3 regions of the Pontibacillus sp. ALD_SL1 genome follow, and region 3 is predicted to be linked to each of the others. Evidence: riboswitches for the same ligand, from Rfam matches in the RefSeq annotation. Region 3 holds a riboswitch; each other region holds the start of a gene.
The links. Region 3 has a riboswitch for cyclic di-GMP ahead of IMZ31_RS22640 (Ig-like domain-containing protein). Riboswitches for the same ligand answer to the same signal wherever they lie in the genome.
Positions count from the first base shown of each region.

Region 1: it holds a riboswitch for cyclic di-GMP, as region 3 does, so the genes downstream of both, IMZ31_RS13615 (pilus assembly FimT family protein) here and IMZ31_RS22640 (Ig-like domain-containing protein) in region 3, are expected to answer to the same signal.
Region 2: it holds a riboswitch for cyclic di-GMP, as region 3 does, so the genes downstream of both, IMZ31_RS18245 (EAL domain-containing protein) here and IMZ31_RS22640 (Ig-like domain-containing protein) in region 3, are expected to answer to the same signal.

Region 1 covers NZ_CP062974.1:2,664,780-2,672,375, forward strand. The annotation lists gene pilM (type IV pilus biogenesis protein PilM) at 1-890, opposite strand, end outside; gene IMZ31_RS13610 (prepilin peptidase) at 913-1,665, opposite strand; gene IMZ31_RS13615 (pilus assembly FimT family protein) at 1,734-2,168, opposite strand; cyclic di-GMP riboswitch class II at 2,249-2,332, opposite strand; gene IMZ31_RS13620 (type II secretion system F family protein) at 2,412-3,617, opposite strand; gene IMZ31_RS13625 (type IV pilus twitching motility protein PilT) at 3,621-4,661, opposite strand; gene IMZ31_RS13630 (GspE/PulE family protein) at 4,674-6,296, opposite strand; gene IMZ31_RS13635 (VanW family protein) at 6,365-7,596, opposite strand, start outside.
Region 2 covers NZ_CP062974.1:3,684,627-3,692,222, reverse strand. The annotation lists gene IMZ31_RS18270 (YpmS family protein) at 1-411, opposite strand, end outside; gene IMZ31_RS18265 (SGNH/GDSL hydrolase family protein) at 439-1,329, opposite strand; gene asnB (asparagine synthase B) at 1,697-3,202, shown strand; gene IMZ31_RS18255 (DUF2188 domain-containing protein) at 3,305-3,502, shown strand; gene IMZ31_RS18250 (FAD-dependent oxidoreductase) at 3,871-5,397, opposite strand; gene IMZ31_RS18245 (EAL domain-containing protein) at 5,654-6,364, opposite strand; cyclic di-GMP riboswitch class II at 6,500-6,578, opposite strand; gene IMZ31_RS18240 (glycoside hydrolase domain-containing protein) at 6,746-7,393, opposite strand; gene IMZ31_RS18235 (LysE family translocator) at 7,498-7,596, shown strand, end outside.
Region 3 covers NZ_CP062975.1:634,577-642,172, reverse strand. The annotation lists gene IMZ31_RS22665 (DNA cytosine methyltransferase) at 76-1,512, shown strand; gene IMZ31_RS22660 (hypothetical protein) at 1,568-1,753, opposite strand; gene IMZ31_RS22655 (hypothetical protein) at 1,816-2,145, opposite strand; gene IMZ31_RS22650 (hypothetical protein) at 2,233-2,520, shown strand; gene IMZ31_RS22645 (hypothetical protein) at 2,590-2,805, shown strand; gene IMZ31_RS22640 (Ig-like domain-containing protein) at 2,840-3,967, opposite strand; cyclic di-GMP riboswitch class I at 3,998-4,080, opposite strand; gene IMZ31_RS22635 (hypothetical protein) at 4,347-4,562, opposite strand; gene IMZ31_RS22630 (hypothetical protein) at 4,695-5,489, opposite strand; gene IMZ31_RS22625 (apurinic/apyrimidinic endonuclease family protein) at 5,686-6,465, shown strand; gene IMZ31_RS22620 (hypothetical protein) at 6,592-6,912, shown strand; gene IMZ31_RS22615 (hypothetical protein) at 6,991-7,365, shown strand; gene IMZ31_RS22610 (hypothetical protein) at 7,455-7,596, shown strand, end outside.

The sequences.
Region 1 (7,596 bases), on a different replicon from region 3:
TTTACGTTCAACTGTAAATCGCGCTGGCACTTTTCATACACTTTATGTAACAAAGGAAAATCACCTGAGATTAATAGATTTGTAACAGCGGATTCGCCATTTGTGACAGAATAGCGATAGAAGTTCATAATGCGCTCGACTTCTCTCATCTGTTCCTCCATATAGGCCTCGATTTCTTGATCATCACCTGTAAAACGTACGTCTGTATCCCCTTCAACCGGTACTTCCCACAAGTTAGGATCTAATCCACTCTTCATGTAACGTGTAAATTGAGGATGGCAATTATGAAAAACCGTTAACACGACACCATCCAAATTCCACTGAAGGGACAGTAAATGATCCTCTGAACGGGCATGATCCAAATCATAATATAAACGGTATAAAGACAAAAAAGTCAGGTCCGCTACAGCTGGTTTCGTATTCGCATCTAATAGAACTGACTCAAAAGCCCGAACCCGTGATTCCGGATAGGCAAACAAGAGCACTTCGTTCATATTCGTCTTCTCTTCTAACACGACATAATCAAATACGGGCTCTTCAAAAGGAAGATGCAACCCTTCACCGATCTGCATATACAAGTATCCCTTTACCTCATCAGCCGTCTTTAAATCATTCGGAATATGAAACGGTTTAATAATAACGGAGGCATCTGGCACGCTAAAGTATACTTTCTTCTTACGCCACTCTTTCTCTTCAACCAACTCCTCAATAATAGAAGAGAGTTTCCTTGCATCCACGATCTTACCTTCTTCTATAATCCCACTTTCCAGATAACGTTCTCCGCAATCCACTATACCCGTTAGCTCCGGAGTGTCACATTCTATATATCGGAGTACATGGTCTTTAAATATAATGTTAATGCGCTCTTTTGACTTTCTAAGCTTGAACACACTCAGTCACCTGCCTTTCTGATTAGAATAAGTGAAGGTACCAATCAATAATAGGAGCTTTGAAGAAATAACTCGTTAAAGCACCTAACACAATGTAGGGTCCAAATGGAACTGGCTTTTTCCGATCAATCTTTTTAAACAAAAGCAACACTCCACTTATGAGAGATCCGTATAAAGTAGATAAGAAAAAAGCTAACAGCACTCCTGGCAATCCAAGCACAACGCCAATGACACCAAACAGCTTCATATCTCCACCACCCATACCGCCCTTGCTAGCAATAATAATGATGGCTGTTAAAATGAGACCTATCGCCCCTCCCGCTAACGAATCCCACCATGGGTCAAGAGGGGAAGCAATTCTACCAATAATGAGAAGCGGTAAGAAAAAGAGTAGGATTACATTAGGAATAAGCATATAGCTTAGATCGGTTACTGTAATAATAACGAGTAACGAAGTGAAAAGGAGTGCAACGATAAGTTCAGTGGAGAAGCCAAATCGTATAAAGCTATAAGCATACAAAAATCCCGTAGCCGCTTCGACTATCGGGTATAGGGGTGAAATACTCGTTTTACATTTGCGGCATTTGCCTTTTATGGTTATGTAGGAAAGTATCGGCACTAAATCATACCAGTTTAATGTGTATTTGCAATTTGGGCACTGAGATCTAGAACTCCTATTCATCTCTTTAATCGGTACTCTGAAACCCACCACATTAAAAAAAGAACCCAAAACCAACCCTACAGTAAAAACAATCGCATAACTGAAAGTATACAATTTATCTATCACCTTCTACTTTTTTCTAAAAGAAACACCCCTGTAAATACAGGGGTATAAATAAGTTATCAATCCGTAGTTGTAATCTTTGAGACATTATCTCTAATTATTTGATCTTTAGTTTTATATGCGGACTCACTTCCTAGTGAATATCCGTTTCCACCACTTACATATACACTGTATTTTTCGTCCCCATTAGTGTCAGTTTCTACTTTCACGCCACCAGTGAAGGTATTATTTTCTAAATAATCGTCAGAAGCCAGAGTAGCGAAAGATGCTGTAAAATCATAGTCATCTTCAGATAGCGCTTTTAATCGAGCTGCTTCCAATGCTTGTTCAGCACTTCTAACCACTGCATCTTTCTTACTATTCTCAATAACTCCAGCAATACTAGGCACTGCGATCGCCGCAATAATCCCTAAAATAACAATAACTGCAAGTAGTTCAACAAGCGTAAAACCTTTCTCATCTTTGTTCATCAATTGACGAAACTTCTTTAACATGAGTCTGTTCTCCCCTTTTTTATAATAAATAATTATGAAACTCTCATTACAAAAACGACCACACCATGAACATGTCTGTTGTTATGTACGGTCGGTTGCACTACTCGCTCCAGGGTGGCTAAGTGCCCATATACAGCCAACCTTTCGTCGCTTCCGGTGGTATCTTCATACGTGTAATCATCTACACCCATTATAGTAAATCCGTCTCATGATTACCACTATTATCTTATGAATTTAGCACATTTACCCAATTTGTTCAAAAATAGAGAACATTGGGATGGCAATGGCTGCTACAATCCCGCCGACGATCAGGGCAAGGAAAGCAATCATTATAGGTTCTATTAAACTTTTAATCCGATCTGTTGCGTAATCTAGCTCAGATTCATAGAAATCAGCCACTTTCCCTAGCATATGATCTAAAGAACCAGAGCTCTCCCCAACAGAAACCATCTGAGTCACAAGAGGAGGAAAGATCCAGTGCTTTTGCATCGGAGCTGCCATGGATTCTCCCTTTTCAAGGGATTTTCTTGTCGTTTTCAGGACCGATTCGACAACTTTATTGCCGACAATACGCTCTGTGATATAAACCGCTTGTAAAATCGGTACAGAACTATTAAATAATGAGCTCATCGTCCGTGTCATACGAGCTAATACCGCCTTTTGAATAAGAGGACCAAAGATAGGAATTCTTAATTTCACAAGGTCGAGTCCATAAGAGAATCGTGGGTACTGTTTCATATACTGAATTCCCCCATAAACAAGAAGTGGAATTACGATAAACAACCACCACATGCTCTGTGAAATTTCCCCTAAACTCATCACAAATTGTGTAATCGGAGGGATATCGCCTCCGAAGGACAGGAACATATCCGCAAACCTGGGCACGACGAAGCTTAATAAAAAGATCACGATCCCAATGGCAATAACCAACACAACGACCGGATATGCGAGAGCTGAAATGACCTTTTGTCGTGTGTCGTACTGCTTTTCATAATAACCAGCAAGCCGGTCAAGGATTTCATCAAGGTTCCCTCCAGCTTCACCGGCCCGAACCATATTGACGAATAAATCGGGGAAAATCTTGTGATGCTTTTCTGCCGCATCAGAGAAGGAAAGACCTCCTTCAAGATCTTCTGCTATTTGGGTGAGTGCTCGCTGAAGTGCTTTACTAGATGTCTGTTCTTTTAAAATATAAGTAGATTGAATGAGCGATATACCTGATTCAAGCAACGTCGCAAACTGGCGAAGGTAAATGACAAATTCTTTATTTTTCACCTGACTCCCTAGTTGTATATCTTTATACAAAATGCTGTTCAGCTCATTAATGGTTGCAACGGTCATCCCCTCTTCTTTTAATTTCCCAACAGCTTCTCGCTTAGAGTCAGCTTTTATACGTCCTTCCTTCATCTTCCCCTTAGGTGTACGAGCTTTGTACTTGAAGTAAGCCATTCTCTATTGCCCCCTCTCTTCTAAAAACGGGGCGGCCGCTTCTGTTGTGATAACCCCTTCCTCCACTAAAGCACGGACAGAAAAATCAAGAGTGTGCATGCCTTGGGCTTTGGACGTCTGAATGATATTAGGAATCTGGTGAATCTTCTCATTCCGGATAAGGTTCTTAACAGCAGACGTATTCATAAGAACTTCAGTAGCAGCCCGCCTCCCTTTCTTGTCCTTACGCTGAAACAAGCGCTGTGACACAATGGATTGAAGGACACTAGCTAACTGAATACGTACTTGCGTTTGCTGATTAGGTGGGAACACGTCGATAATTCGATCAATGGTGCTTGCTGCTCCGGTTGTATGAAGTGTCCCTAATACCAGATGTCCTGTTTCAGCAGCTGTAATAGCTGTCGAGATTGTCTCTAAATCTCTCATTTCTCCGACTAGGATGACATCAGGATCCTGACGCAAACAAGCACGTAAGCCATTGGCAAAGTTATTCGTATCGAACCCTACTTCCCGCTGATCGATAATGGAATACCGATGAGAGTGTAAATACTCTATTGGATCTTCGAGTGTAATAATATGTCGACGCATCGAGTTATTCATGTAATCAATCATGGATGCAAGCGTTGTTGACTTTCCGCTTCCTGTAGGTCCAGTAACGAGCACAAGCCCTTGAGGTTTCTCAGCAATTTCTCTTAATACATTAGGCATATGTAAGGCATCTAGTGTAGGGATTTCTGTCGGCACAATTCGAACAGCTAGTGATACACAATTCCGTTGGTGGTAAGCATTAATACGAAAACGTGACACACCAGGGATTCCGTAGGAGAAGTCGACCTCTCCTTTATCTTTAAACGTATCCCATAGTGTTTCTGACAGAATCGCTTTCGCCATCCCCAATGTATCATCTGGTCGCATCGTTTCTTTCCCGTACTGCTTTAAATCTCCGTGCAATCGAAAGATCGGAGGCACACCGACCGTTATATGGATATCCGAAGCTTTCAACTCAAATGCTGCCCTTAACAGTTTCTCAAATCGCTCTTTCATGAACACACCTCCTTACTCACTTTTAGCTACACGCAACACTTCTTCTGTCGTCGTATGTCCTTGCTTGACTTTAAGCAAGCCATCATCAACTAAAAAGATCATCCCCTTCTTCCAGGCGTACTCCTTAATCTGAGACATAGATCCGTTGTTCATCATCATTTTCCGAATCGTTTCATCAATGGTGAGCACTTCCTGAATGGCCATGCGGCCTCTGTAACCCGTATGCTGGCAACTATTACAACCTTCTCCTTTATAAACCGTTTCGGCCTTAAGCCCTCGCTTATGAAATAACTCTTTTTCTAGTTCAGTCGGTGTATAGGCTGTTTTACAATCACGACATATTTTCCGTACGAGCCGCTGAGCGACAATACCAGATACAGATGACATGACTAAGTAAGGCTCAACATCCATATCAATCAAACGAGGGATCGTAGCTATGGCACTGTTTGTGTGAAGCGTACTAAATACGAGGTGACCGGTTAAGGATGCTCGAATCGCAATCTCTGCTGTTTCTGAGTCTCTAATTTCTCCGACCATAATGATGTTCGGATCCTGTCTCAGGATTGAACGGAGACCAGCTGAAAAGGTGAGACCAATATTTGCATTCACCTGAACTTGATTGATTTTATCCAATTGATACTCAACAGGGTCTTCTACTGTAATAATATTGACATCGTCTGTGTTCAGATGATTTAAAGAAGCGTATAACGTAGACGACTTTCCTGAACCAGTAGGACCTGTAATTAAAACAAGACCTGAGGGCTGATTGACTAATTCGAGATAACGTTTATAGTTAATTTTGTTAAAGTCCAAGTCACTCAGTTTGCCCATTGCGCTACCGAGATTCAAAATTCGTATGACAATTTTCTCCCCATAAACGGTCGGCAAGGTCGATATTCGCAAGTCAACAGGGGTATGATCAATGAACGTCTTAATTCGTCCATCTTGAGGTAAACGAACTTCTGTAATATTCAAGTTAGCCATAATTTTCACACGAGCGGTCAATGAGTTTTGCATAGACTTTGAAAGTCCCTGTTCCGTTCGTAAGACGCCATCTACACGGTACCTGATTAGCACTTTCGTTTCTTGAGGATCAATATGAATGTCACTAGCCTTCATTTGAACGCCTGCTTGTAGCATTTGGTTTAATAACCTTATGGCCGGTGCATCATCAGGGTCATCTGACGGTTCTAAATCTTCCCCACTGTTTAAATTATAGTACTTGTTAATCGCCTGATAGATTTCGTCTTTTGTTGCGATTACAGGAGAGATTCGAAAACCTGTTGAGATTTGTAGGTCATCAATCGCATAGTAGTCCATCGGGTCATTCATGGCGACAACAATTTCATTCTCTTCTTTACTAATCGGTATTAAAATGTTTCGTCTGGCGAAATCTTTTGATATCAGCGACAGCAAATTCGTGTCGATTGGATATTGGTATAAAGAGATGTGAGGAATGCCTAGCTGAAATTCTAAAACTTCAATTAATTGCTGCTCGGTTATGTATCCTTTATCTAACAGCACATCTCCTAACTTTTGACCACTTTCTTTTGTCTCTAATGCTTCTTTAATTTGACCTTCATTAATCATGCCCGCTTCTTTTAACAAGTCACCCAGACGCTTACGTTCTGCCATTTTACGTTTTCCTCACTCTCTTCGTAAGGAAAATGCGAACCCTTATATCGAGTCCGCATTCCTTAACGTTATTCCCCTTTAGATGGACCTTCATCGGGACTCCATATTCCGTCTGTTCCGTCAGAATTTTGCCCTTCGTTATTATCGTCAGAATCTCCCGATAAACCTTCCTTTGATCCCTTTTTGGTTGTGGAATCATCCGACTTATTAGGATTTGTGTCATCTTCTGAACCATTTGAATTTGATTCAGAATCATCTTTCTCTTGATTATCTCCGTTACTACCTGAACCATTATCGTTCCCGGAGTCCGAGCCACTCTGGTCCGTGCCCCCGCTGTCTGAGGTAGCAGGTTCAACAGGCTCTGGACGCTCCTCTAATGTATGGACAGGAGCATAGTAATCCTGAGTAATAAATTCAGTATCGATGGCCTCATTGTTCTGATTATAGATTTCTCTGAACACGTCATAAGCAAGCCCTGTTTCGCCTTCTCTTTGCACTTTTGCTCCGGTTGCAAAGGCACTATACTGAATAATGGTGCGTGGTTCAATTTCACGCTCATTTTGAATGAGGACTTCATATTCCCTTGAAATCGGGTACCCTACAATTTGAACGGTAAGCGTGTCTTCACTCACCTCGAATTGTATCTTATAAGAGGACTCATTCGGGTTGAAGAAGACAAAGTCGTGTCCCTCTGATAAGTTCACACTCGCTTCCCTCCCCTTTTCCGCATATGTAGGGAGGTGTTGGCTAATGTGCCTCTGGATCATATCAAAGTTTGTTTGCAATACAGCTCCGTATAAACCAGATGCCATCACATTTAGTGCGGTTTGATTCTGGAGAGGAACGTTATTGACTTGTTCTAATAAAGATACATTTGACTTCGGTTCTATAACCAAACCCTCTAATTCATTTGTATACGTAAATACATCAGACCCATCAGGGATCTTCTGATTATACTCTGCAATAACACTGAATAGCGATTCTGTCCCGCTACTAACATAATCGTAAACAGAATAGGTCAACGATTTATCTGACAACACTTCGGCTTGTGACTTAATATCAGCAGTAAGCTGATCGAGGAGCAAATGATCGTACACTTCCTCACCAAATGCCTCTTTTTGTCCTTCTAGAGCCGATCGGTTAAACCGAACGGAGAGCGGATTAACGGTTCCCCCTTCTAAGTTTTCTAGTGTGTCAGCTACATCCACAGTTAAGAATTCTTCTGACAATACAATGGATTGTTCTTCTGTCATCATTTCAACCGGATGTAGATCAAGCCATTCTTGCACTCTGGTTTTAA
Region 2 (7,596 bases), on a different replicon from region 3:
TTTGTTCGGCAGGTGTAGACGGCCGAGTGTAATTGATTTCTGCTGAAGGATAAGATCTCCGTTTTTCTGTACAACGGGATCAAATTTCATTGTTAAAGGCAACTCTTTATCAAAAGCGACAATCGTTCCTGTTAACTCCACATCATCTTCTAGAGAGACTGAATAATCAATGGATTGTTTATCAGATATTTCCGCCAAATAACTATTAATGATTTGATTCAAATTGTTCTTACTAGACATCACTGTAAATTCAGCCCTCTTATCGCTGAAAGGCATGGACTTTGGAACTGATACAGATGAGGTTGGTAGATAAACAAGTAATAGAAGCCAAAGAATTACTCCTATATTAATGATCGCTAAGATAAAAAATAGCCACTTCCACTTATTGTTGATTTTCAATGCTTTAAACATATGACATCTCCAATCTAACTGATGTCTTTAAATTTCTTCTTCATTCTGGCGCACAATCTCTTCTTTTAAATGAGAGAGAATGCGTTCAGCCATTAGTCTGTACCCTCTTAAATTTGGATGAAAGTTATCTTCGTAATAAAGGTCTTCAGTAGAACCACTAAATAAATCTTTAATTGGAATGTAGTTCACATTCGCATATCGGTCGACAACATCTTTACTAATACGATTCCAATCGTAAATAATTTGGTCAAGCTCAGGAATATCACTGAAATACTGTTCGAACGGGTTATACAAACCTACAAGATAAATATGGGCGTCCTTATTTTGAGAGCGTATCGTTTTAAATATAGAAGATAACCGATCCTCGTATTGAGGAAGTTCACTCTCGAAATCTTCATAAGCAAGAGAGGTGAAGTTGTTTTTGACAATTTTCATAATATCGTTTGCACCGATTGTAACGACGATTACATCGGCTTCTTGAAGGGAGGAGGAGATCTCCTCTTCTTGTAGTCGGTCTAGTAACTGATCTGTACGATTACCTCGCTTACCAAAGTTCTTAATCTGAAAATCCTGATTGTTTTCTTGTAGTGTTTCTTCAATAATCCCTACGTAACCACCATTTCCTGATGAATCACCTACACCTTGAGTAAGTGAGTCGCCAATGGCCACAATATTTATGTTGTCTTCCACAAAGATTTCTTTTGCACCCTCTAAAACGGTAGAGACCGCTTCTTTTAGTTCCTCAGTGATGGTTTTCTCTTCCTCTGGCTTTTCTCCATCCGCTTCTTGGATAGGGAACTCTTGAGGCTCCTCACCGTTAAGAGAGGAATCACTAACTTTTGATTCGTTACCAACCCAATAGAAAAGAATAATAAGGAAACTGAATAAAAATATAACAGTTAACGCAATTCGTTTCACGTCGATCACACCTGACAATTATCAATTGTACCGTATCATAACACGCATTCCCCATTCTATATAGTGTAAATCGGCTATATATTATCTATATTATATGAGAAATGATTCATCTTTTTACATACCTTTTCGAACCAAATTTAAAAAAAGTTGAGGTTATATAGCACATTATTAGAAAAAACGGGTATATCTCTTTAAATACAACCAAATAAGACGATCTAATCGTAACTCATCAAAAAAATAGGAAAGATCCGTTGGAATTATCCTAAAAATAAAAAAATGAGGGATTGTCCAGTATTTGGTTCTTTTAAGAAGAGCTTATATAATAAACGTCATATTCAAAAATAAACAGTAGAGGTGACCTAATAATATGTGCGGCATATTCGCCACAACAGGACATGTAGAAACGAATAAAATGAAAGAGATTCTAGAGAGTATGAAACATAGAGGACCTGATGAAGGAAAACAAGTTCCTTTAGAAGGCTTCCATATTGGACACCAACGATTATCCATTATTGGATTAGAAGATGGTATTCAGCCCATATCTAACGAACAGCAGTCAAAATGGATCGTGTGTAATGGTGAAATTTATAATTATTTAGAATTGAAAGATGAGTTAGAGCAGCAAACATCATTTTTAACCCATTCCGATAGTGAAGTTGCGTTAAAATTAATTGAAACAGAAGGGGTTAAGAGTATAGAAAAGCTTGATGGTATGTTTGCATTCGTCATAGTTGATGAGCTGACTGATACATTCGTTGCGGCGAGAGATACATTAGGAATTAAGCCTTTATATTACGGGAGAGATGATGAAGGGAATTATGTGTTCTCTTCTGAATTAAAAACATTATATCTCGTTACAAATGATGTGCAGGAATTTCCTCCTGGAACTTATTATACGCCAGAAACTGGCTTTGTAAGATATAGAGAGATTCAGCATCCAGACCAAACCGCTCAAACGACGCGTCGTGAAATGACAACAGCGATACGAGAAAAGCTTGAACAAGCGATAGAGAAAAGGCTTCTGGCAGATGTGGAGGTTGGAGTGCTCTTAAGTGGTGGATTAGATAGTAGCTTAATTTCAGCGATTGCTGCAAAGAAGGCTAAGGAGCAGGGGAAAACGGTGAAATCGTTTTGCGTCGGCTCAGCTGGAAGTGAAGATATCGAGCGTGCTCGTGATGTAGCTAAAGCAATAGGTTCAGATCATTATGAATACATATATACACAAGAAGAACTAATAGAGGCCATCCCTCATGTCGTATATGCTTTGGAATCGTACGAACCTTCTTTAGTAAGAAGTGCCATCCCGAATTACTTTGTGTCAAAGCTTGCCTCAGAGCATGTTAAGGTAATTCTCTCTGGAGAGGGAGCTGACGAGATATTTGCTGGCTATGAGTATATGAAGCAATTCCAAACGACAGAATCTCTTAATGAAGAAATCATTCGAATCATTAATACCCTTCATAATATTAATTTACAACGTGGGGACAGAATGAGCATGGCGCACTCCATTGAGCTGCGTGTTCCATTCTTGGACTTAGAATTAATTGAAACGGCTTTACAAATTCCATCTGAACAAAAGCTTCATACGGCAGAACAAATGGAGAAAACCATCTTGCGAGAATCATTTGATGGAGTATTGCCGGACCAGGTATTGTGGAGGAAAAAGGAAGAATTCTCAGCTGGTAGTGGTGCATTAGACTTGCTTGAAACCTATGCCAATGAAACAATCTCCGATTCAGAATTGGCTCGTATGAACGAAGCAGCTCCAGTTGAAATCCGTAGTAAACAAGAAGCACTGTTTTATCGTTATTTCATTGAGTATTTCCCGGAACAATCCGCTCTAGAAACCGTAGGTAAATGGGCTACTGCATAGCAGATTTTCTAAAGCATACTCATTTATTCGGATAGATGTTTTATACGCTTCGAGGTTGGGAACATATAGGTATAACCCAACACAAAAAAAGGAGCGATATACATGAGAGAATACACAGTAGCACCCAACAAAGATGCAACAGAATGGTACGTAAAAGTGGAGGACGTAGCTCCGACTGACAAGTATGAGAAGAAAGATAAGGCTATTGAGAAAGCAGAAGAAATGGCCCAAGAACACAAACCAAGCAAGTTGTACATTCTTGATAAATATCATGAGATTGAAGAAGAGCGCTCATTCTAAGCTCTACCTTTATCTCGTAAAAAAGAAGCTGCCATATGGCAGCTTCTTTTTTGTCTTGGCTCTGTTAAAGTTTAATGTTGTTATTCTTTATAACAAGCTTGTTCAATAATAGGTCAGGATTGTTGAAGACTCTAAGCTGAGAGAATGTTTCCGTTAGCTTTAGTTCAGAGTAAGGTGGGCCTGGAAACCACTCGCTTCCCAGCTCCCTGCAGGAAAGCGAGTTGTCCCCGAGCAAGCCCAAGCACTCATCAAACGTAACGGGCCTATCCATACTAAAATATCTCATCTCCAAGTGTTCCGCATAAGGCGCCTTATATGAAACAAATCAACACTAAACAGTAAGACTCTTATGTGCAAGGCCGATTGTATTACTCATCTAATCTTTTTAGCGGCTTGTCAGCGGGACCTTCTAGGACCGTTCCATCATAGGAGAAGCGTGAGCCATGACATGGGCAGTCCCATGACTTTTCTTCTCCATTCCACTCAACTTCACATCCGAGGTGTGTACATGTAGTATCGACAACATGTACGTTTCCGGATTCATCTTTATAAGCACCGGCTTTTTGAGCATGATGAATGATCGTTGATCCCTCTCCAGGATGTAGATCATCTACAGAGTGTGTATTGAAACTTACTTTACCTTTTAGAAATTGTGAAGCAACATTCGTATTCTGGGTTAAGAAGTGCTTGATGCTAGGGTCAGCATAAAAACGTGTAGGCGTAAACAGATCCTCATAAGGATTCTCTTTCTCATGAATCAGATCTTTAAGCAATAAAGCAGCTGCAGTCCCGTTTGTCATTCCCCATTTCCGATATCCAGTGGCGACAAAAATATTAGAATGACGGGAAGTTAAATGGCCGATATATGGCACTTTATCCATTGTAATTAAGTCTTGTGCCCCCCACTGCTGTAAAGTTCCAGATAGATCAAAATGCCTGCGTCCGAAATTCTCTAAAGCATCAAAATGTTGTTTTGAAGAATTGCTCTGACCCGCTTTGTGGCTTTCTCCACCTAGTAATAGATAGGTTTGATCTTTAAAGGATGTCGTTCGTATAGAGCGCTTTGGTTGATCTGCACTTAAATACATTCCCTCTAAAGGTTGGTCCGTTTTCGCTGCTACAATATAAGAACGCTCAGCATACATGCGGCTAAAAAAGAAGCCTTTACCGTCGTAAAAAGGAAAGTGTGAAGCTGAAACGATCGATTTACAGGTTACTTTAGCTCCGTTTTTTGTAACAATTTTAGGCTCGGTTCCTTCTTCTACATCGATAGCTACAGTCTGCTCAAAGATACGGACATGCCTTTTCGTCATTTCTCTAACTAAGTGTTGTAAGTAGGAAAGGGGATTGAATTGCGCTTGATTACGCATTACAATTCCTTTCTTTATAGATAGATCAATTGGAAGGCGATCAATGATTTCTCCTTCTATACGGAGCATTTCATAGGCTTTCGCTTCTTGTTCGATCTTGTGATTATTTTCCTCGCTAATACCGTAAATATAAGCATCTTCTGTTGTGAATTGGCACTTGATCTCGTCCTTCTCTACCAAGTTCTGAATAAATTCTAGCGCTTCCTGATTAGCGCGGTAATACTTCCTTGCTTGTTCTACTCCAAAGTGGTGAATGAGCTCATCATAAATGAGGTCATGTTGAGCAGAAACTTTTGCGGTAGTATGACCTGTCGTACCGTGTAAAATTCGATCAGCATCTAGTAAAGCTACACTCATCCCTTCTTTAGAAAGCAAGTAAGCAAGGGTAACACCGGTAATCCCTGCTCCTACAATTCCCACATCCACTTGAATATCTTCTTTAAGCGATTCAAACTCAGGCAAATCCGTTTGCTTCATCCATAGGGTTTTTTCATTGGCTAAATGGGCATTTGATTTACGTGTCATCATGCTCCTCCTTGGCATTTGTACTATTATTTACTATGCCGTGGAGCGAGATGAACTATACGATGAAGACTGCAGGAAGATCAATAAATTTGGCACTGTTCATGTTGGTTGTTGATTTTTAATTCCTCCACATAAGAACTCTTCTAGCAACGGACTATGTCTCAGCTTCGATCTTTCTGCAACTCTGCTTTATAACCAAAACAAAGACCACTGATTGGTAAGACAATTCAGTGGTCTTTTGGATGGTGTGGATTTTTCAACCGACTACAAGAGCTTGAGGCTTGCCGATAAAGTACCCTTGCGCTATATCAATCCCGATCTCTTTGGCTAACTTAAGGTCATCTTCTGTCTCAATTCCTTCTAATACGACCGTTGTATCCCCTTTAAAATAATCGGTGAAAAGGGAGACCAGTTTTTGCTTCTTATCACTTGTAGCTAATTCTGTTGCAAAATAACGGTCAAGCTTCAAGTACTCTGGTTCCATTTCAACTGCTTTCTTTAATGAAGTAGCCCCTTGTCCGAAATCATCGATCGCAAATTTAATCCCCATCTCTCGTAACATGTTAATACGAATAGGAAGGAGGGGAGACTCCCACATGGCCTCCTCTTCCTTCGCTTCATTCATTTCGAAAACGATAGATGGAGCAGGAGAGGAAGAGACTTCTAGAATGGAATGCATAAATCGAATGAAATTGGGGTGAAGAAGGGTAGACATGAACATATTTAGAAATAGTTTTTGATCGTTAGGTTGATTAGAATAATGCGTGAAAGCTTTCTCGATCGACATGGTATCAAGTTTGTAGAGAATGTTAGATTGCATAGCGATTTTAAAAAGTGTTTCAGGATTGGATTGAATAGTGGAGCGTAGTAGAGCTTCATATCCATAAATAGCATCATCGGCCAGGTGATGAAGGGGCTGATAATTGTGAAATAAACGGTTTTTCTGTAAAAGTTCAAAAATATTCATAAAATCCCCCGTGTTCAAATGGTTGTGATGGATCACGTTCTATTAATCTATTATTAGGGTGAAACGAAATCACGAAAATAAATCAATGTTCATGCCAAGGCTTTTGAAGCTAAAAAAACCCCATTGAATAAGATCAATGCGGCCGGTTGCGCTACTAGCTCGACCAACCATAAGCGCCCAAATACAGATTGGTTTCAAAGCTTCCTGTCGTATTATGTAGGAACTAGTACTATTATCATAGCAATATTTGCTTAGCAAATAAAGGTTAATAATTTAAATTTTTACACAACTTGAAAGCGAACTTCACATTTTTAATGTGCGAGGTGTACGAATAAAAGGCTAAGTAACCATTTAACGATTGGTCCTTAGCCTCATTCCTTTTTACCATAATAAATTGAGAAGGCGGTCATTTATGAGGTTGGTGTTAATGGGGCAAGCTTGGGCGTCACGACCATATTGCCACCCCCATACATTTGATTTGCAAGAAAGTTTAGCAGGTGTATATTTCGGTGCTTTACGTGCTCTTGTAACTCCGGTTACCGGTTCTGCACTGCAAAGGACGGACTGTGCAGCCACTTTATGATCCTTTGAGGCTGCCTTGCAAAAAGCTTCATTAAATTTTCCTTTTGTAGGATTACAAGAAAATCCGGGTTGATACCCTGAAGAGTACATACCTTCCACGTACCCTCGAATCCACGACTCATCAACTTTAAAGGACTTGTCAACGTTCGCAAACAGAACCTTTCCTTTAGGGAAGTTTAAACGCCTGGCATGAAAAACAGCGTTTTGAGCAATGACTTTTCCTTTCCTATACCCTGTGGCCTCTGTGAAATTATTGTAAATGGCCATAACTTTCGTACCGCTACTATGCAATCGTTCAATTTCTGAGACAGTTAATCCTTCCGAAACCTCAGGGACAGTTGATAGGTAGCGTCCCCAGTATTTGGGCTTGCCGTAATTCTTTAGTACACAGTCATATAAATCTTTTGTGGCTTCTTGTGTAGAATCCACACCCCATTGATAAGCCATGTTGTTCTCCTCTCTGTAGCAGAAAAGTATTCCAAAATGATCTTTGACCCGCTAATATAGAACCTACATACATACTATTCAAAAGAAGAAAGTAGGTGTTTCACTTGAGTATTTATCTTTTACTATCGTTTCTAGGAGCTGCTGTCGTGCTTACATTGATGCCTGGTCCTGATAATCTATTTGTGTTAGCCCAAAGCATTTCT
Region 3 (7,596 bases):
ATCCTATTTCCGCCCATTTATTCCATGATTTTCTATAATGAAGAGGTACCTAATAGATCCCAGGAGGACGATAAGATGAAAAACGCTATAAAAAAACGACTCTATAAAATTAAGAACCGTTTGTACATTGAAGCGAAATATTTAGCTCACTACGGTTTCGGAATAGGGCAGTCTTATAAATACAGCGTAGATCCTGTTCGGAAAAACATAACGATTGTTCCAACTGAACACGATGGCACAAGACGTGTGGCTAAAACGACTCAAAAAACTGGAAAGACGGTTCCTGTCATTGATATCAAAACGAGTGACATTCAATCATTTTTCGAAGGTCACAGTGAATTCGAGGTAGAAATCAAACGCGGGAGCATCGTGTTTTCTGTCAAACAACCTCAGGCTTCAGTTATTTCTCTGGAGGAAGCAAGAGAACAGAAAACGTACAAGGTTTCTGTTCAGGAACTTGCCAAAGTAAGCAATTTTGAACAAATGACGATTTTCGACTTGTTTAAAGGGGATGGCAGAGGAGAGCTAAAGAAAAAAGCCATTGGAATGCTCTCCCTTTTCTCAGGATGCGGATCATTGGATAAAGGGTTCAAAGATGAAGGGTACGACATCCGTTTCGCGAACGATCGGTATGAAAAAAAGGCTTTAAAAGACTATCATATCGAAACGTATAAACAAAACATCGGTGATCATATCATCATGCGGGATGTTCTGGATTTTCAAGCGTCCGATATTCCGCAGGTGGACTTTGTCACAGCTGGCATCCCCTGCGTGAAGTTCAGTGCCCTTAACACAAAAGACAATTTCAGAGATGGGGACTCTCCTTTTCACCCCATGGTCGAACAGACCATTAACATTATAAAATGGAGCAACGCACGATCTTTCTTGATTGAAAACGTAGCGAACTTCATTACGGTCAAAGGAGGAGCAATACTGAAGCGCTTCAAAGAACGACTGAGCGAATTTAATATTGTGAGCTCCGTCATCGATGCCACATCACTTGGCTCACCACAAAAACGGAGGCGTTCCTTTATCCTGGGCATGAAAGACGCCATTCCTTCCATCACGCTTCCGAATCTTACCGAGGTGAACACGGTTCGTGACGCCTTTTACGGAACAGCTGGCGTGAACGGTCAGGATTTATATTTCAAGCCAACCGAAAAGACTTTATCGCGAATGATTCATGTTCCCCAAGGTGGAAATATTCAAAGCGTCCCTGTTGAACTCCGAGCGAAAAAGAAACGGTTCAACAACTACTGCCAACGTCTGAAATGGGACGATTTCGCTCCGACCATCACACATGTTCAGGATGATGTGTTCATTCATCCCGAAGAGCACCGTTATTTGTCTGTAAGAGAAACAGCGAGACTTTTCAGCCTGCCTGATGATTTCACGTTTACAGGCAGCCTGACCAGCATATTTGAGATGCTTAAGAATGCAGTGGATTATCGGGTCTCTCGTTTCTTAGCCAAAACGATCAAAGAACAATTGAATGCAATAAAGCTGCCTTAAGGGCAGCTTTTGTTTTTCTATTTACAAGAAAAAAGCGATAGTTGGGTATCGCTTTTTAGTAGTTTTGTATGTTTGAGTCGTATATGAATGTTTCCGCCGACTCTAATTGTTTCTCTTTTTTTAGCATCTTTAAATCACCTTCTTTGTACACCTTCATTATCTTTTGTTCCTTCTTGCTGTATGTGAAGAGCGTTTTGATCGCTCGTGTTTTGTTCTTTGCTTGTTTCAACAGATTTATCATGTAATTGTCTCCCTTTTTGTTTTTGATTACCCTTATGATAATCAGGAATTTCAATTTGTCATCTACTTTTCTAAAAAAAAATGCACTAAATCTATAAACCTTGGAAAATCTTCAAATTCACGCCCAATCGGAATTTCCTCCTCTCGTAACGCCGATAAACACCCTAAATCATGAACAGCCGCATAGAAAAAACGCCCGAACAACGCACGGTCGTTCTGAAACAACTCCTTCATTTCTCGTTCTGGATCAAAATAAGACGGACTTACAGCAGGAACAAAACAACAGAGACAATGGAGCAATCGTTCCATTTTATCAATCTCACTATCCGTGAACCCAAGCTCCCTTCCTTTTTGGAACCACCTTTCCCGATACGCCCGTCTGATATCTTTCATACCAACACCTCCCCTATTATCCTATGCATCTTTCCTCTTCTTTTATGAAAAGGGATCGAGTAAGATAAAGGTGGAGGTGTTTTGCCTATGAAAATCAAATCAAAAAAAGATATAGCTCTCTTGTTAGAAGACTTCCCTCGATTCACCCCGTTTGATGAGAGAGGAAAGAAACACTACCTTGTTTTTCATGACAAAAAACGAGGAGGAACCTGGACACTCATGCAATACAGGGACGGCGTCATGACACGGCACGGAAAAGGGGAAGGATATTGTGATCAGGGAGAAGAACGATTGTATGAAGAGGATCAAATGAAGTTCCTGTGGGAAAATCGAAAAGCTGTCAATGCCGTGTTGCCTTCTTTATTAGAAGTGTAAAAAAAGCGTTTTCTTTTTCGCGAGATTGGTATTCGTGTTACCCTAAACCAAAAAGAGGGAGCTGATCTCATGACCACGGTTGTTTGCATGATTTCTGTTGTAGATGAGGACGGGGTTCATTTCCAATCACAGCAAAGGTATCCTGCAACGAGAGTAGCTGATATGATGATTATATATGGCGAACGATCAACCCTAGGCATTGAGTACAGTGATCAAAACGAATGGTATAAATCTCACTTTTCTGTCCTTGCTAAACAAGAAACGCCGCTTTTACAGGTCGTCTGATGCAAAAAAACCGATGAGAAATCATCGGTTTTTCTTATCCCTTAATCCAGCTCAGAATCGATTCAATCATGTCATTGAAAGCCTGAAGCGCTTTTTTAAGAACACCTATTTCCTCTTCCTGTGCTTTCAATGTGGATTGATACTTTTCGTTCTTTTCTTTCTCTTTTTGAATTTGTTCTTCTATCGTTTGCTCATAATCCGATTCTTTTTGATCAACTTTTTGTTCCAACTCTTTTTTTGTTTTTTCATTTTGGCTAATTTGATCAGCCAATGCTTTATTGGAAGCAATCAGTTCTTTCAATTCTTCCTCTTTTTTCTTCAGTTCTTTTGGTGCGACAACCTCTTTTTTCGCATCTGTTGGTTTATCTTTCACTTCTGCCTTCTTATCAGCATTCGCTTTAGATTCTTCTTTCTCCACTTCTTTCTTTGTTTCTTCTTTTATATTCTTATCTTCAGCCTGCGCATAAAATTCCTCTGTATGAAGGTTATCGATCACATCTCTTGATGTGTTGACCTTGACGGGTCCTGTATAAGGCGTTCCTGTAACCATTACAGTCGTTTCGTATGTATGGTTCCCCCATTTCGCTTTAACGGTAGCCTTCCCTTCCTTTTTACCCGTTATAACAGGTCTGTTGTTCTTCATTTCAACAGCAGCAACAGAAGGATTGGAAGAAGTCCACGTAGCCTGTCCTGTGACTTCTTCCTCTAACGAAGAGTAAGGATAAGACCCGATTAAATAAAATTCCTCTTTCACATTTGGACGTAACGTTAAATCAGATGGGTAGATTTCTGCTTCCATTTCTGGAACCGTTACAATAAATGATGGAGATGATGCCCCCACGTTTGCCTTAATCTCCGTTTTTCCTGGTCCGACTCGTTCAACAACCATACAGTCTCCCAGGCACTCCCGTAAAACAGCCACACTTTCATCTTCTACCGTATACGTGACGTCTTTTGAGATATTATCTCTTGATCCGTCTTTATATCCGTAAAGAACAAGTGTAGAGCTGTCTAATCTGCCTAGTTCAATTCCTCCGTTCTTAGCCCCCATCCCAAGTTTGAATTCATATCCGTTTTTCAGAGCGGAAGCCGACGAAGGTAAAGCTGAAAGTGCCAATGATAGAGCTAACCCTGTTGCGAAAATCTTTTTGATCATTTTCATATTTATCACCTCTCCTTTTGAAAAAATTCTTCTGGTAGCCAGACGAACGTAGGTCTCCCCTTAGTCTCTAGGCTTTGCGTCCTGACCTTTCGATCAGTTTGCCTTTTTCAAAAAGAATGGTAGGTCTTACGGGGTGTTGATACCATATTTTTGTCTGCTGTGGGTAAAAAAACGATGTTTTTAAAAAGGTATGTACGACAAAAAAAAGGATGCGATGCCCCACCCTTTTCTCTAAGCATATTGTTTCGCGTTTTCTTAGCGCATTCTCTAAAACGGCGAAGAAAAGTCGTTTGTATTTATATGAATTACTCCAAGAACTCCATCAACCACGTATATTGCTCTTTGAAATCTCCTATAAAAATAAAATTCCGTCAAGAACTTAACCTTCTAAATAGTGATACGCTTCTTTCCAACTGTTGAAAGATTTAAAATTAAGATGGTGTAGCCCCTCATTATAATTTTCTGGATCACCTTTAATAACTCCAACAATAACCTTCTTGTTTCTGCTACCTTGCAGTCTATATTGGGGGTTTTGGTTTAGTAAATCACTGTATTTATTTTCTTCTAAAATCTTATTTCTTAATTCTTTTTTCATATTTCAACATCTCCCTTAACTAGAATATTCAACTTGCAAGACGAGAACAAACAGAAATTTGTATATTTAGCCCTATCGCTAACTAAATCCCTGCTCTCAACCACTTGTACACAAAACGCGACCTTATCGATTTTACGCATATTTTTTTGTTTCTTTGATTCGTTCTTCGAGACGACGATTATAAGCCGTTCGGTTTTGTATAAACCGATCGATTTTATGAAGATCATCAACCGTGTTTTTCATGATGAGTTCTACATCGAATTTTTGGATATCCTGGTACATTTCAATATTATTTTTCAATTCACGACGCTCTTTTCGTAAATCCCGATACCACAACATCGCATAATACAATGTAATGGCGTCGCATTTGTCTCGGAGGAGTTGCTTTTCCAGATTTATGATTGCTTCTCCGACACGATTCAAGCTTTCTTTTTCAAGGGTTTTCTCTTTCTTTATATCCTCTTTAAACGAGTGGAAGACCCCTTCTGAAACTTTGACCATTTCTAGCAGCTTCTTTCTGAACTCTTTATAAGCAATGGATAATTTGGGAGGATTTTGCTGAACGAGGATGGTCCTTTGGGTTGTATTCTTAGGCATTTTTCTCGATCGTTTATAGGCATACCATCTATTCAAAACACTTTGAATTTTGTGAACCCTCCTCACGACATTCCCTTGTCCTGAACAAGTCTTTTTCAAACGCCTCGAAAATTCACAAGCTTTTTGAATGGTCGGCCCTTCCCAGTTTTCTATCGCATGAACAACCTGGAAATAGTCATTCCATTCCTCTGTTTTGCGCAAGTTTTTGGATTCTTTCTCAAGAGCGTGTACCATCTCTTCCCCGCGCTGAACCTCTTCCTCATATTCACCAGTTTGATTAAACCGATCAAGAAGACATTCTAAGCTGTAACACATTCCATCCGTTATCACTAGACTTCTTCCTCTCTGGAGTGTTTTCCCTATTATAAGGCGAATGTTAAGCAATTGCTGAAATCTCTATTATTTAATCATTCGGAGTTGCTACTAAGTTTTTATTTGGAGCTCGGGCTCAAAAGCGAAATACCCTTACTCACCCCTTGATTCCTCCTATAAAACTACTATGATTCGATAAAAAGGAGGGATCGCTATGAGCGTCAGCCACCGAGTTAAATCGTCAACAAGCGAAAAAGCGGTTTTAAATCGTTTGCTTTTCTCACCCTGCACATTCGAGTTCCATCTCACAGAACAAGATTTAACCCCAAAAGGAATCCTTCATCTAGAAAAGATGATCACCCTTGTTCAGAGAGAAGGAGCACGTGTTTATCTTCATCACCCTATGACCTACAAAGGGAAACCTCAACACATCCTCTCCCCCGATCTAGAAAGAAAAACCTATTTTCAGTGGAGCACAAAACAATTGGTGGAGATATCCAGGGAATATCAGACAAAAACCGTGCTGCACGGCAATTACCATGAATCGACCCCTATCCCAATTAACGAGCGTAACACAATACAATTATATGAGGAGTTGCAAAAGTATATGGAACGAGGACGTGACCATCTTTTGTTCGAAGACAGCACCTCGGGATTGTTTTCCTACCAAAACAAAGATCTCATCAGCACTGTCATCACTCCTCTTAAGCTCCCCCTCGTTCAGGATTTAAGCCATTCTTTTATCGCGGTAAGAGGAGATCAAAAGCGATTTATCGATCTCGTTCATAGGGTGCATCCTTATGTTCAGTACTATCATGTAGTGGATAGCTTTGGTGAATACCACGACAGCCTCACGATCGGTAAAGGGAAAATCAACTGGAAGGCCGTAAAGCCTTACATCATAGAAAGAGATTACATATTCGAAGTCGGGCTGCGAGATTTTGACCGATGTGACGAAATGGTTGAAAGCGCTTATGTATTTCATAGGATCTAGTACGTTTTTTCCGAAGTGTTATTCCCTTTTCTTTCTTGACTATCGGATTTAGGTCCCTATAATAAGACCGTTTTACACCTCTGTAAGTCCTGACTCAAGCAGGCTTGAGCAAGAAAGGGGTCTTCTATGACGATGTTTTCTACTTTCAAGGATCACTCTCACATTCTCCCACTCCGAAACGCTTACAAGAAAGCTTCAGAAGAGATTGAGAAAGCAAGCGGACTTTACTTAACGCTTAATCCATCTACAAACTCTCTTATGATTTCGCTGCCCGAACACCTCGAACATCCCCTCGTTCAATCAATCCTGACTGTGTTCTTTGACCTGTCTAGTGAAATTGAACGAAAAGAGAACGCCTTTCACCTAAAGGGGTACCACACTCAAAATGCCCACCTGGCGCTTATTCTCCTGTCAGAACTATCGTATCCAAGACACGTTGTATCGTAATAAGGCGATCCTGTTCGCCTTTTTTTACGCCCTCCCTTCCCGCCGTGCTACACTGATAAAAAAGAGAGGTTGATGAAGATGGAAAACGAATGGATCTTAACAGACGATGGCACGGTTCCCCAGTGGGTGAAAAAGGAAACTGAAAAAGAATTTGATGTTCTTGAAATTGTTCCTTTTTATGGGGATGAGGAAGAAGCCTCTTATACGATCAAATCCATCTATGTGGATTTATCTGATTACTCTGACGAGGAAATCCTGAACGAAATCAAACCGTTTGGATATGAATCAAAGGAAGAAGTCCATGAAACTTATAAAGAAGAGGCCAACAGAATTCTAGCCGAATGCATCGCCGAAAATATGACAGAAGAGGACCGCGACAACTTTTCGGAACATGAAGTGAAAGAATTCATGAAAAAAAACTACGGAATCACGGTAGATTGGAAATTAGAGTAACCAAAAAACTCCTTTTAAGAAGGAGTTTTTTTGCTTGCCTTGACTATTTATCTCTCATATATATAAAGGGAAAAAGAGGAGGCGATATTATGAATAAATCAAATACACTTATAGCATTATTAATAGCTGTACTCATCGGCTTGTCTACTGCATTTGCTGAAACCTATACGTACTCTGTTACGATTGAAGAACCAGTGATTGGAATTGATGTAACAGCTACGAACGCAGACA